Regions from separate parts of the Streptomyces sp. NBC_00122 genome, predicted to be linked through region 2. Evidence: riboswitches for the same ligand, from Rfam matches in the RefSeq annotation. Region 2 holds a riboswitch; the other holds the start of a gene.
The links. A riboswitch is a leader RNA that binds a small molecule or an ion and turns the genes downstream of it on or off. The one in region 2 is predicted to bind ZMP and ZTP.
Positions count from the first base shown of each region.

Region 1 (7,365 bases), 1.8 Mb from region 2:
TGCACTCCTTCGGGACCGGCCTGGACGAGCAGACGCTGAAGGTCGTGGCGCACGGCACCCTCACCCCCGCCCACGCCGTCTCCTTCTGCGGCTACGCCAAGATCGTCCGCCACACCTTCGGCATTGAGGCGATCATGAAGGGTGACGCGAGCTGGCCGCGCCGCATGGAGGACCGGGACCTGCTGTACTACCTGGCCGAGGCCTTCCGGGGCCGTCTGGTCAAAGAACTCCCCGCGCAGCGCGAACACGTCTCGCCCGCTGTCCGGCAGACCGCCTACCGCGCCAAATCGCTCCTCGTCCAGCTCGCCGAGATCTCCGTCGAGGTCGCCCAGACCGTCATCGCCGACGACGCCGACGGCCTGCCCGTGCTGCCCGCCTGGTTCCTGGTCGAGGCCGCCCGCGACATGCCCCGCCTGGTCGAGGCCCGCCGGTGAGCCGGACCCCGCGCGGCAAGGACGCCAAGCCCGATCCCGCCACCGAGGCCTTCGCGGAGGGCCTCGCCCTGGTCAAGCGGAACCCGGCCCTCGCCGCCGTCGACGCCGCCGTCTGCCGCCAGGCCAAATGCGCGGCTACCCCGGCCGGGGGACTGGCCGCGGTGGACTCCAACGGCACCGTCCACGTCCATCCGACCCGGCGAGCCGACCCCCGGGACTGGGCCTGGACCCTTGCCCACGCCCTGCTCCACCTCGGCTTCGGCCACGTCCCCGCGAGCAAGGACGAGGACCGCCCGCAGCCCGACCGCTTCGACCTCGCCGCCCGCTGCGCGGTGGTCAACCGCTTCCTGCTCACCGTTCCGACAGGCCGGGCCCCCGACCACCTCCCCGCCGAATACCCCGGCGGGGACGAGGACCTGCTCGCCGCCCGCTGGCGCCGCGACGGCATCCCGGCCGCCTACGCGCAGTGCGGCACCGCCGGCGACCACCCCGACCAGGTCCTGGTCACCTGGCGCCGCTGGAACACCACCGCCCCCGACTGGGAGGCCGCTTTCGCGCACGCCCTGACCCGCAGCGTCTCCGCCGCGATGGACGTGGCCGGCGGCCGCCGCGACCGGGTCACCGGCGAACGGACCCGCCAGCAGCCCTGGGACCTGGCCCTGAACTGGTTCGTCTCCTCGTACCCGCTGCTCGGCGGCCTCGCCGCCGGCCTCAAGATCGTCGCCGACGCCGAGCTGGCCCGCTCCCAGGGCATCGCCATCGCCGCGGTCAGCGCGAGCTCCGGCGAGATCTACGTCAACCCGCTGCGCACCTTCACCGACGGCGAATGGCGGTTCATCCTGGCCCACGAGATGCTCCACGCCGCCCTGCGCCACGGCGAGCGCCGCGGCGCCCGCGACCCGTACCTGCACAACGTGGCCGCCGACTACGTGGTCAACGGCTGGCTCGTGGAGATGGGCGTCGGCGAGATGCCCGCGGGACTGCTCCACGACCCCGCGCTGCGGGACCTGTCCGTGGAGGAGGTCTACGACCGGATCGCCACCGACCCGCGCCGGATGCGCCGCCTCGCGACCCTGCGCGGCAAAGGCCTCGGGGACATCCTGGGCGAGCCGCTGCCCCACCCGGGGAGCTGCCCGTACACGGATCTGGACGACTTCTACCGGCGCGGCCTCGTCCAGGGCTTCGACCTGCACGAGGCGGGGCGGCGGGGGCTGCTGCCCGCCGGGCTGATCCAGGAGATCCGGGCGCTGGCCCATCCTCCCGTGCCCTGGGACGCGAAACTGGCCCGCTGGTTCGACGAGTACGTGCCGCGCCCCGCGCCCGTACGGAGCTACGCGCGCCCGGCACGCCGCCAGGCCTCCACCCCGGACATCCCGCGCGCGGGCCGGCACTTCCCGCCCGAGGAGGTGGCCCGCTGCACCTTCGGTGTGGTGCTCGACACCTCGGGGTCGATGAACGCCGCCCTGCTCGGCAAGGCGCTGGGCGCGATCGCCTCGTACGCGGAAGCCCGCGACGTACCGGCGGCACGCGTCGTGTTCTGCGACGCGGCGCCGTACGACGCGGGCTATCTGCCCCCGACCGAGATCGCGGGCCGGGTCCGGGTACGCGGGCGGGGCGGGACCGTGCTGCAGCCGGGCATCGACCTGCTGCAGCGGGCGGAGGACTTCCCGCCCGGGGCCCCGGTGCTGGTGATCACGGACGGATGGTGCGACACCCTGCGGATCCGGCGTGAGCACGCCTATCTGGTTCCGCAGGGTGCCTCCCTGCCGTTCACACCCAAGGGGCCCGTCTTCCGACTGGCCTGAAGGCCGCGGGCCTAGTCGAGGTAGTCGCGCAGCACCTGCGAACGCGACGGGTGGCGCAGCTTCGACATGGTCTTGGACTCGATCTGGCGGATGCGCTCACGGGTGACCCCGTACACGCGGCCGATCTCGTCCAGCGTCTTGGGCTGGCCGTCGTTGAGGCCGTAGCGCATGGAGACCACGCCCGCCTCGCGCTCGGAGAGCGTGCCCAGGATGGACTGGAGCTGCTCCTGGAGGAAGGTGAAGGAGACCGCGTCGGCCGGCACGACCGCCTCGGAGTCCTCGATGAGGTCACCGAACTCGCTGTCGCCCTCCTCACCCAGCGGGGTGTGCAGGGAGATCGGCTCGCGGCCGTACTTCTGGACCTCGATGACCTTCTCGGGGGTCATGTCGAGTTCCTTGCCCAGCTCCTCCGGGGTGGGCTCGCGGCCCAGGTCCTGGAGCATCTGGCGCTGCACGCGGGCGAGCTTGTTGATGATCTCGACCATGTGCACGGGGATGCGGATGGTGCGCGACTGGTCGGCCATGGCACGCGTGATCGCCTGCCGGATCCACCAGGTCGCATACGTGGAGAACTTGAAGCCCTTGGTGTAGTCGAACTTCTCCACGGCGCGGATCAGGCCGACGTTGCCCTCCTGGATCAGGTCCAGGAAGAGCATGCCGCGGCCGGTGTAGCGCTTGGCGAGGGAGACCACGAGGCGGAGGTTGGCCTCCAGCAGGTGGTTCTTCGCGCGGCGGCCGTCCTCGACCAGGATCTCCAGCTCGCGCTTGAAGGCGGGCTTGTGGTCCTCCTCCTCTTCGAGCTTGTACTCGGAGAACAGGCCCGCCTCGATGCGCTTGGCGAGCTCGACCTCCTGCTCGGCGTTGAGGAGCGGCACCTTGCCGATGAGCTTGAGGTAGTCCTTGACGGGGTCGGCGGTGGCGCCGGCCACCATGACCGTCTGCGCCGGAGCGTCGTCCTCGTCGTCGTCGGACAGGACGAAGCCCTGGGTGCCGGCGGCCTTGGGGGCCTCTTCCTCGGCCTCGTCGGCGAGGTCCTCGGCTGCCCAGTCCTCACCCTCCACCGCGGGGGTCTCGCCCTCGTCGGCGTCCTTGGCGCTGGTCTTCTTCGCCGCCGTCTTCTTGGTGGCGGTCTTCTTCGCGGCGGTCGCGGTCTTCTTGACCGTCCGCTTCTTCGGCTCGGCGGCGGCCCCGGCCGTCGCCTCGTCCTCGATGGCGGATGCCGACGGAGCGGATATCGCCGCGGCGGTGGCGGTGGCCGCGCTGGTGGCCGTGCTGGTGGCAGACGTCTTGCGCGCGCCGATGGGGCGCGGCGGGGTGGTTGCCTTCTTGGCCACCGTGCGGGCCGGGGCGGCGGCTGCCTTGCGGGGCTTCTTGGCGGCAGTCTTGGTGGCGGGGGCCGCGCTGACGTGGAGGGCGACACCCTCCTCGTCCAGGACCTGGTTCAGGCTGCGCAGGACCCGCTTCCACTGGTCCACCGGGATGCGGCCGGCCTCGAAGGCCTGGCGCACGTCGTCACCGTTGATGTGACCCTGCTCGCGGCCGCGCTCGACGAGCGCGACGAGGGCCTCCGATTCGGCGATCTCCGGAGGGAACGTACGGGACGGGCTGAGCGACACAAGGAGCCTCTCGTTGCGAACAGATAAGGGGTGGGCGGGACATCATCGCGCGAACTCGGGAAACAGACCCGAGGGGGGTCTGTATTCCGGGGCCGCGCGAGGACGCCTGTCGGTTCATCGCATGCCCGAGTCGATTCGTTACGCGCTGAATTGAGTGACCTGCGCCACGCTGTGGCCGCGCAACCGATCCGGCGGGAATCCGTCCGCCCTCTCCGTCACCCCTTTTTGCGGGCTTCGATGAGGAAGCGGGCGGTGTGCGCGACGAACGGGCCTTCGCGTTCGATCCGTTCGTGCAGCTCGCGCAACCTGTCCCGGTACTGCCCGACCGTGAAGCCGGGCACCATCCAGATCACCTTCCGTAGAAAGTAGATCACGGCTCCGATGTCATGGAACTCCGTACGCAGTCGCTCGGAGCGCAGATCGACGACTTCGAGGCCGGCCTTCGTGGCGTCCGCCACGGCGTCGTCGGGGTGCCGGCCGCGCCGGACCTCCTCCGGCTGGGGCCCGAGGAAGTACTCGACCAGCTCGAAGACGCTCGCCGGACCGACCTGCTGGGACAGGTAGGTGCCGCCGGGCCGCAGGACCCGCGCGATCTCGTCCCACCAGATGGTCACCGGGTGGCGGCTCGTGACCAGCTCGAAGGCCTCGTCGCCGAAGGGCAGCGGCGGCTCGTCGGCGTCGGCGACCACCACCGCGCCGAGCGGGTGCAGCAGCCGGGTCGCCTTCGCGATGTTGGGCGGCCAGGACTCGGTAGCCGCCGTCAGCGGGGGCAGGGGGCCGGATCCGGCGAGGACCTCGCCGCCGCCGGTCTGGATGTCGAGGGCGGACCGGACGCGGGCCAGACGCTCTCCCAGCAGCCGCTGGTAGCCCCAGGAGGGGCGCTGCTCGGTGGCGCGGCCGTCGAGCCAGGAGAAGTCCCAGCCGTCCACGGAGACGGATTCGGCCTCGGCGACGAGATGGTCGAAAGTACGCGTCATGTCTTGATCGTCCCAGGTCGGGCCACGGCTATCCACCGGATATGTCGACTACAGTGGACGGCGGGCCGTGACTGGCGTTCGGGTGGATCACCACCGGGGAGCGGCCCGGCGTACGTCCGTACGTCGACTGCCGCGCGCCTGGGCGAACCGCGATCCGCAGCGACGTTCAGGAGACCCCGTGACGACCGCCCAGACTGCCACCGCCTCTGCCCAGCTGATGGACGGCACGGCCCTCGCCCGCCGCATCTCGGAGCAGACCGCCGCCTACGCGGCGAAGATCACCGAGCGCACCGGTACCGCGCCCTGTCTCGCGACCGTGCTGGTCGGTGAGGACCCCGCCTCCGTCACGTACGTACGCATGAAGCAGAACCGTTGCGCCAAGGCCGGGATCACCTCCCGCCACGTGGAGCTGCCGGCCGAGACCACCACCGAGGAGCTGGTGGCCACGCTCACCGCGCTCTCCGAGGACCCCGAGATCAGCGGCATCCTGCTCCAGCACCCCGTCCCGCACCACATCGACGAGCGCGCCGCCTTCGAGGCCATCGCGCCCGGCAAGGACGTCGACGGCGTCACCATGCACTCCTTCGCCGCCATGGGCTTCGGGCTGCCGGGCTTCGTCTCCTGCACACCCGGCGGCATCATGCGCCTCCTCGCCGCCTACGACGTGGACCTCACCGGGAAGCACGCCGTGGTCGTCGGCCGCAGCGCGATCCTGGGCAAGCCGGCCGGGATGCTGCTGCTGGAGCAGAACGCCACCGTCACCTACTGCCACTCCCGCACCCAGGACCTCCCCTCGATCGTGCGCCAGGCGGACGTGCTGGTCGCCGCCGTCGGCAAGGCCGAATTCATCCGGGGCGAGGACATCAAGCCGGGCGCCGTGGTCCTGGACGCCGGGTACAACGAGGGCAACGTCGGCGACGTCCACTTCGAGTCGGCCGCCGCCCGCGCCTCCCTGATCACCCCGGTACCGGGCGGGGTCGGCCCGATGACCATCGCCGTCCTGCTGGAGCAGACCGTCCAGGCCGCCGCCGCGCAGGCCGGGCTGGACCTCGCGGAGCTCTGAGCCGCGGCCCCGCAGCCGGCCGGCGAACGCCCCGGGCCCTCGGGCCCGGGGCGCTGTGTTTCCGCTTAGGCCTCGCTTAGGCCGTCTCGCGGGCCGCGGCGACGATGGGGGAGGTGCGGAACTCCCGGGCCAGGGCCCCCAGCGGGCTGCCGCCCAGCCGGTACGGGGACGGGTGCTCGCCCTCCGTACCGGCGGCCCCGCGCCGGCAGGCGACGGCGAGCACGGCCGCGTCCGCGACCACGGCGGCCCGGGTCTCGCTCATGCCCTGCCCGCGCGCCGCCTCGTACGCCGCGCCGCGCACGGCGGGGTCGAACCGGGAGGCGAGCGCCAGGATGCCGTCGTCGATGAAGGACTCACGGTGGATGAGGCGGGACCCGACCGGCGACCACCAGGCCAGCGGCACGGTCCGTACCCTCGCGGCCGCGGCTCCGCGCAGTGCCTTCCACAGCGGATACAGCCGCCGGTACTGGGTGAAGTCCCGCCAGGCCGCCGACCCGCCGACCAGCGGCACGATGAACCCCGCACCGATCAGCAGGGCCGCCCCGGAGACCAGCGACAGCGCCACGTCCGCGGAGGCCACCCAGTCCCGGCCGGCCCAGCGGGCCGCCACCGAGGCCCACTTCGCGGCGAGGTAGGCCAGGTCCAGCAGCCCGCCGCACACGATCAGCGCCAGTCCGGTGCGCAGCGGGCGCAGCGAGCGGTCCGCGCGCCACACCCACTTCCCGCACAGCACGGTCAGCGCAGAGGTCCCGACGGTGTGGGCCACCAGGAAGCAGACGATCATCTCGCGGATCCACGGCGTCGTGGCGTAGTACGTGTCCAGGTCCCGGACCCGCTCCACCGGCGCGTCGCCGATCACGAACAGCACGACGATCGCCACGGTCACCGCGCCGAACACGGCCGCCGTCAGCCGGGTGGCCCGCCGCACGGCCCGGGGCGGGCCGCCGCGCCACTGCAGGACCAGCACCACGCACGTCCCCGAGAAGACGGTGATCAGGCCGAACACCAGCGGCGCGGAGAAGTTGACCACGCCGGTGAGCCGGTTGACCGTGGAGATCGTCGACGGTGACGCCAGGAACGTGAGCGGGGCGCCCACGGCGAGCAGTGTGCACGCGGCCCGGTTCAGGGGCTGGTCCCAGTCCCGGCGCAGCGCCGGCAGCTTGATCAGCAGCGCCAGGAACATCACGGACCCCGGCAGATAGAGCAGGAGTCCGCTGCTCACCGGACCTGTCCGACGGGGTCGGCCGGGCCGACCGGGTCCGCGGGGTCCGTGCCGACAGGGTCTGCCGGGGCCGCCGGGGCCGTCGTTTCCACCTGGTTCGTGGCGACCGCGGCCGCCGGGCCGGCCGGGCCGAGCCCGGCGACGGCCCGCTCGGCCGCGGTGAGCGGCGGCGCGGTCAGGGCGCCCCGGTCCGAGGCGCGCAGCACGTGCCAGACCACCGACGGCTGGAGCCAGTGGGTGGGCGCGCT
Region 1 covers NZ_CP108191.1:5,666,197-5,673,561, forward strand. Annotated here, with positions in the region: gene OG737_RS26160 (MoxR family ATPase) at 1-434, shown strand, start outside; gene OG737_RS26165 (DUF2201 family putative metallopeptidase) at 431-2,239, shown strand; gene OG737_RS26170 (RNA polymerase sigma factor) at 2,251-3,855, opposite strand; gene OG737_RS26175 (methyltransferase domain-containing protein) at 4,071-4,832, opposite strand; ZMP/ZTP riboswitch at 4,890-4,983, shown strand; gene OG737_RS26180 (bifunctional 5,10-methylenetetrahydrofolate dehydrogenase/5,10-methenyltetrahydrofolate cyclohydrolase) at 5,050-5,895, shown strand; gene OG737_RS26185 (MAB_1171c family putative transporter) at 5,972-7,117, opposite strand; gene OG737_RS26190 (pyridine nucleotide-disulfide oxidoreductase) at 7,114-7,365, opposite strand, start outside.
Region 1: it holds a riboswitch for ZMP and ZTP, as region 2 does, so the genes downstream of both, OG737_RS26180 (bifunctional 5,10-methylenetetrahydrofolate dehydrogenase/5,10-methenyltetrahydrofolate cyclohydrolase) here and glyA (serine hydroxymethyltransferase) in region 2, are expected to answer to the same signal.

Region 2 (7,365 bases):
TCCTGGAGGACGACTACGACGGGGAGTTCCGCTACGACCGCCAGCCGGTCGGCGCCCTGCAAGGGCTGGACCCGGACCGGGTGGTGTACCTCGGCACGGCCAGCAAGTCCCTCGCCCCGGGGCTGCGCATGGGCTGGATGGTGGTCCCGCCGGGGCTGGTGGACGAGGTCCTGGCGGTCAAGGGCATGGGCGACTGGACCTCCAGCGCGCTGGACCAGCTCACCCTGGCGGAGTTCATCACCTCCGGGGCGTACGACCGCCACGTGCGCGGCATGCGCCTGCGCTACCGGCGCCGCCGGGACGAACTGGTGGCGGCGGTGGACGGCCGGGTCGGCGTCTCCGGGATCGCGGCGGGCCTGCACGCGGTCCTCGACCTCCCGGCGGGGACGGAGCGCGCGGTGCTCCAGTCGGCGGCCTGGCAGGACCTGGCCCTGGACGGCCTGTCCGGCTTCCGCCACCCGCAGGCGGTGCTCCCGCCGCGCGACGCGCTGGTCGTCGGCTACGGAACCCCGTCGGACAGCGCGTGGACCCCGACCCTGGCGGCCCTCTCGGCGGCCCTCCCGTAGCGCCGCCGCACCGGAGCCCCGCAGTGCGGCGGGGTCACGCGGCCGGGGTCACGCGGCCGGGGGTACGGGCACCGGCGCGGGTTCCGGGGGCTCCCCGAAGCGGGCCAGTGCAAGGGCTCCGGTCACCGCCACCACGAAGCCCGTCACCGCCAGCCAGGCCAGGCCCTCCCGGGGGCGGTCGCCCAGCCAGACCACCCCCACCACCGCCGGGCCGACCGTCTCGCCGAGCACCAGGCCGGCCGTCGCCGCCGTCACCGAGCCGCGCTGGAGGGCCGAGGTGAGCAGCAGGAACGCCGCACCCCCGCCCAACAGCAGCGCGTACAGGGCGGGATTGCGCAGCTCGGCGGGCGAGAAGCCGTCGATCAGCCGGACCGCCACCTCCACCACCCCGAAGCCCGTCCCCGCGGCCAGACCCAGCACCAGCGCCCGCGGCCCGTCCGGGAGCCGGCCCGCCACCGTGCCGACCAGCAGCACCAGCCCCGCCACGGCCAGCAGCCCCAGCTTCAGCGCGAGCGACCCCTCCCCCGTGCCCTCCTCTCCGGAAGCCAGCCCCAGCATCAGCATCCCCGCGCACACCACCCCCACCGCGCCCCACTCCGTCCTGGACAGCCGCACCCGCATCAGCCGGGCCGCGACCACCGCCGTCACGGCCAGGCTCGCGGCCAGCGCGGCTCCCACCACGTAGATCGGGATGTGGCGCAGCGCGATGATCTGGAACACGAAGCCCACCGCGTCGAGGCCGAGACCGGCCAGATAGCGCCACTGCCGGACCGCCCGCATCATCAGCGCCGGGTCCACTCCGGACCCCGTCCCCGGCTCCACGGCTCGCGACGCCATGGCCTGCAGAACGGACGCCGTGCCGAAGCAGACCGCCGCGCCCAGCGCGCAAATCATCCCAATGAGCACGAACTGACTTTAGGTCACGGATCTCACGGCGGCCGGATTCCATCGGCCCGGGCCGCCGCTCTAGTCTGTCGGGAGCACGCCATCAGGGGAGCAGCAGACATGGACAGCAGCAGTAGTAGTACCAACCAGCGCCGGATGCGCTCCGGCGCCGTCGTCCTCGGCGGCATGGGCCTGCTCGCGGCCACGCTCGTGGCCTGCGGCAACAGCAACGAGCCGGACCGGCGCTGCGTCGACCGGACCACGCTGGACAAGCTGGACGACAAGCACTGCAAGGGCAGCAGTAGCAGCAGCCGCGGCACGTACTACTACGGCGGTTCCGTCCGCAACGGCAAGGTCTCCGGCGGCAGCTTCGACAAGTCCGCCGTCACCCGCGGCGGCATCGGCGGGCACAGCAGCTCCGGCTCCAGCGGCGGCTGAGCGCACCCGTGGAGCGGCACACCATCGAGCCCCGCCCCGACTGGCAGAAGACCGTCGAGGAGCAGGGGCTGATCTACCCCCTCACCCGGTACCCCGACGACTCCCTGCGCCCCTACTGGGACGAGAGCGCCTACTACTCCTTCTCCCTTCCCGAGGTCGAGGCGCTGGAGGACGTCGTCGAGGAACTGCACGCCATGTGCCTGGCCGCGGCCGCGCACATCGTCGAGCACGACCGCTTCGCCGACCTCGGCATCACCGACCCGGAGCTCGCCGCGCTGATCGCCGAGTCCTGGCGCCGCCGCGCCGAACAGCCCTCCCTCTACGGCCGTTTCGACCTGCGCTACGACGGCACCGGCAGCCCGGCCAAGATGCTGGAGTACAACGCCGACACCCCCACCTCCCTCGTGGAGGCGGCCAGTCCGCAGTGGTTCTGGATGGAGGCGCGCTTCCCGGGCGCCGACCAGTGGAACTCCCTGCACGAGCGCCTCGTCGACGCCTGGCGCCGGCAGGCCGAGCTGCTTCCGCCCGGCCCCCTGCACTTCGCGCACTCCGAGACCGACGAGCTCGGCGAGGACCTGATGACGGTCGCCTACCTCAAGGAGACCGCGGAGCAGGCCGGCCTGGACACCCAGGCCCTGTCCGTGGAGCAGATCGGCTGGGACAGCCTGTCCGGCCGGTTCGTGGACGAGAAGCTCCGCTTCATCCGCTCCTGCTTCAAGCTCTACCCGTGGGAGTGGCTGGCCACCGACGAGTTCGGCCCCCAGGTCCTCGGCACGTACGACCACGGCGGCGGCTCCGGCACCACCTGCTGGATCGAGCCGCTGTGGAAGATGCTGCTGTCCAACAAGGCGCTGCTGGCGATCCTGTGGGAGCTCTTCCCGGAGCACCCGAACCTGCTGCCCGCCTACCTCGACGGCCCGCGCGAGCTGGCGGAGCCCGGCGCCGGGGGCTACGTGGCCAAGCCGCTGCTGGGCCGCGAGGGCGCCGGGGTCACCCTCCACCCGGCGGACGGCACCGGCGAGCCGTTCACGCCGGAGGAGGGGGAGCGGTACTGCTTCCAGGCCCTGGCCCCGCTGCCCGACTTCGACGGCAACCGGGTGGTGCTCGGCGCGTGGGTCGTCGAGGACGAGGCGGCGGGGCTCGGCATCCGCGAATCGGCGGGGCCGGTCACGGACGAGTACGCCCGCTTCCTGCCCCACGTGATCCTGTAGCGAAGGGTCAGGCGAGGAGGGACCTGAGCTGGTCCAGGCCCCAGTCCAGGTCCTCCTTGCTGATCACCAGCGGCGGGGCGATCCGGATCGTGGACCCGTGGGTGTCCTTCACCAGGACGCCCAGCTCCATCAGCTTCTCGGAGATCTCCCGTCCGGTCCCGCGCGACGGCTCGATGTCCACGCCCGCCCACAGCCCCCGCCCGCGTACGGCGGTCACCGCGCCCGTGCCGACCAGCAGGTTCAGCTCCCGGTGCAGGTGGTCGCCCAGCTCGGTGGCGCGCTGCTGGTACTCGCCCGTCCTGAGCATCGCCACGACCTCCAGGCCGACGGCGCACGCGAGCGGGTTCCCGCCGAAGGTGGAGCCGTGCTCGCCCGGCCGGAACACCCCGAGCACGTCCCGGTCGGCGACGACGGCCGAGACCGGCACCACTCCGCCGCCGAGCGCCTTGCCGAGGACGTACATGTCGGGGACGACGCCCTCGTGGTCGCACGCGAAGGTCCTGCCGGTCCGGCCCAGCCCCGACTGGATCTCGTCCGCCATGAAGAGGACGTTCCGCTCGCGCGTCAGCTCCCGTACGCCCTTCAGGTATCCGGTGGGCGGCACCAGCACCCCCGCCTCGCCCTGGATCGGCTCCAGCAGGACGGCGACGGTGTGCGCGGTGACCGCCGACTCCAGCGCGGTCAGGTCGCCGTACGGGACGATCTCGAAGCCGGGGGTGTACGGGCCGTAGTGGTCGCGCGCCTCGTGGTCCGTGGAGAAGGAGACGATCGTCGTCGTCCGGCCGTGGAAGTTGTTCGCCGCGACCACGATCTTCGCGTGCCCGTCCGGCACGCCCTTGACCTCGTAGCCCCACTTGCGCGCGGTCTTCACGGCCGTCTCCACGGCCTCCGCGCCCGTGTTCATGGGCAGCACCATCTCCTTGCCGCACAGCGCGGCGAGCTCGGTGCAGAAGTCGGCGAAGCGGTCGTGGTGGAAGGCGCGCGAGGTCAGCGTGACCCGGTCCAGCTGCGCGCGGGCGGCGTCGAGCAGACGGGGGTTGCCGTGCCCGAAGTTGAGCGCCGAGTAGCCGGCGAGCATGTCGAGGTACCGGCGGCCCTCCACGTCGGTCATCCACGCGCCTTCCGCGGTGGCGACGACCACGGGCAGCGGGTGGTAGTTGTGCGCACTGTGCGCTTCGGCGGAGCGGATGGCATCAGCAGTTGTCGACACGGGGTCTCCGATCGTCCGTCAGGCCGGTGACGAGGGTGGCGTCACTTTCCATCCTCGCTCGCACAGCGGACGGAGAAACCTTTCTTGTGGCGCGCCCGCTAAGGTGGCCGGTACGCACGGCGACTGGCGTACGGAGAACCAACTCCGGGGGAGCCGTGCGCGCTCGTCCGCATACAGGGCCGCTCGCCTGGGCCTCGCGGGGTACCGATCACATCGACCCCGGAGGAGCCCGCCATGTCCGCGAGCCGCCATCCCGCCCTTTCCGCGACCGACCCCGAACTGGCGTCCTTCGTCGCGGCGGAGGAAACGCTCCAGGCGCAGACCCTGCGTCTGATCCCCAGCGAGAACTACGTGTCCGCGGCCGTGCTCGAAGCCTCCGGCACGGTGCTGCAGAACAAGTACAGCGAGGGCTACCCGGGCCGCCGCTACTACGAGGGCCAGCAGAACATCGACCGCGTCGAGGCCCTCGCCGTCGAGCGGGCCAAGGGCCTGTTCGGCGTGGACCACGCCAACGTCCAGCCGTACTCCGGCTCCCCGGCGAACCTGGCCGTCTACCTCGCCTTCGCGAAGCCGGGCGACACGGTGATGGGCATGGCGCTGCCGATGGGCGGGCACCTGACCCACGGCTGGGGCGTCTCGGCGACGGGGTCGTGGTTCCGGGGCGTGCAGTACGGCGTCCGTGCGGACACCGGGCTCATCGACTACGACGCGGTGCGCGACCTGGCCCTGGCGGAACGCCCCAAGGTGATCTTCTGCGGCGGCACCGCGCTGCCGCGCACGATCGACTTCGCGGCGTTCGCGTCGATCGCGCAGGAGGCGGGCTCGGTCCTCGTCGCCGACGTGGCGCACATCGCGGGCCTGATCGCGGGCGGGGCGCACCCGTCCCCGGCGGGGCACGTGGACGTGATCTCCACGACCACGCACAAGACGCTGCGCGGTCCGCGCGGCGCGATGCTGATGTGCCGCGAGGAGCACGCGAAGGCCATCGACAAGGCCGTCTTCCCGGGCCTCCAGGGCGGGCCGCACAACCAGACGACGGCCGGTATCGCGGTGGCGCTGCACGAGGCGGCGCAGCCGTCGTTCGTCTCGTACGCCCACGCGGTCGTCGCCAACGCGAAGGCGCTGGCGGCTGCGCTGCTGGAGCGGGGCTTCGACCTCGTCTCGGGCGGTACGGACAACCACCTGATCCTGATCGACCTGACGGGCAAGGACGTCCCGGGCAAGGTCGCGGCGAAGGCCCTGGACCGGGCGGGGATCGTGGTGAACTACAACACGGTGCCGTTCGACCCCCGCAAGCCGTTCGACCCGTCGGGCATCCGGATCGGCACCCCGTCCCTGACGTCGCGGGGGCTCGGGGCCCTGCACATGCCGCTGGTGGCGGACTGGATCTCGCGCTCGGTCGACGCCGCCGCCAAGTCCGACGAGGTGGCGCTGGCCGCCGTCCGCGCGGAGGTCACCGCCCTGATGTCCGCCTTCCCGGCCCCGGGCCTCCCCCTGTAACCCCCACGGCCCCGCCCGGGCCGCCGCCCCGGCCCCCCGCGCCTCAAACGCCGGCGGGGCTGGATCGTGCCCGGCAGGGCTGGATATGCCGCGGCAGCGGCTTGGAAGTGCGCGCGGCGCAACCCCGCGCCCAGCCTGGGCTGGATTGCCCGCAGGGCAATCCAGCCCAGCCCGGCGTTCGAAGGCGTACCCGCGCCGAAGGCGCCGGGTCCGGGGCGGAGCCCAGCCCGGCCCCGCCGGCGTTCGAGGCGCAGTCGGGCGGAGCCCGGAGAGCCCCGCGCAGCGGCACCGCCCAGCCCCGCCGGCGTTCGAGGCGCGGGTTCGGGCGGCGGCGGAAATCGGTCGTTCGGCCGGGGCAAGATCCGGCCGGGCCGCTACCGGCCGGTACCCGTGCGCGGCACCGGCGCGACCGGTCGCGACCCGGAAGGTTCCGGCCAGCGGAGGGCCCGAGCCCGCCCCCGCACCTGAGAGAATGAAGCCATGGCTTCTGATCGTCCTCGCGCGCTCTCCGGCATCCAGCCCACCTCCGGTTCGTTCCACCTCGGGAACTACCTCGGAGCCATCCGCCAGTACGTCGCCCTGCAGGAGACGCACGACGCGTTCTACATGGTCGTCGACCTGCACGCGATCACCATGCCGCAGGATCCGAAGGATCTGCGCGCGAACACCCGCCTCTCCGCCGCGCAGCTGCTGGCCGCCGGCCTGGACCCCGAGCGCTGCACGCTCTTCATCCAGAGCCACGTGCCCGAGCACGCGCAGCTCGGCTGGGTCATGAACTGCATCACCGGCTTCGGCGAGGCCAGCCGGATGACCCAGTTCAAGGACAAGTCCGCCAAGGGCGGCGTCAACAACGCCACCGTCGGACTGTTCACGTACCCGATCCTCCAGGTCGCCGACATCCTGCTCTACCAGGCGAACGCGGTCCCCGTCGGCGAGGACCAGCGCCAGCACATCGAGCTGACCCGCGACCTGGCCGAGCGCTTCAACCAGCGCTTCGGGCAGACCTTCACCCTCCCCGCCGCGCACATCGTCAAGGAGGTCGCGAAGATCTACGACCTCCAGGACCCTGCGATCAAGATGTCGAAGTCCGCGTCGTCCCCCAAGGGCCTGATCAACCTCCTCGACGAGCCCAAGGTCACCGCGAAGAAGATCAAGAGCGCGGTCACCGACACCGAGGCCGAGGTCCGCTTCGACTCCGAGAAGAAGCCCGGCGTCAGCAACCTGCTCACGATCTACTCCACCCTCACGGGCGAGACGATCGCCGCCCTGGAGGAGAAGTACGAGGGCAAGGGCTACGGCGCGCTGAAGACCGACCTGGCCGACGTGATGGTCGATTTCGTCACACCGTTCAAGCAGCGCACCCAGGAATACCTGGACGACCCGGAGACGCTGGACTCCATCCTGGCCAAGGGCGCGGAGAAGGCCCGCGCCGTCGCCGCCGAAACCCTGGCACAGGCGTACGACCACCTCGGTTTCCTGCCCGCGAAGCACTGACTCGGGATCGAACGAAAGACGGCCCTGGCGATACCGGGGGTGCTGCCCGCACACTGGGTCG
Region 2 covers NZ_CP108191.1:3,891,384-3,898,748, forward strand. Annotated here, with positions in the region: gene OG737_RS18540 (PLP-dependent aminotransferase family protein) at 1-566, shown strand, start outside; gene OG737_RS18545 (DMT family transporter) at 615-1,460, opposite strand; gene OG737_RS18550 (hypothetical protein) at 1,572-1,889, shown strand; gene OG737_RS18555 (glutathionylspermidine synthase family protein) at 1,898-3,100, shown strand; gene rocD (ornithine--oxo-acid transaminase) at 3,108-4,310, opposite strand; ZMP/ZTP riboswitch at 4,420-4,510, shown strand; gene glyA (serine hydroxymethyltransferase) at 4,545-5,810, shown strand; gene trpS (tryptophan--tRNA ligase) at 6,291-7,304, shown strand.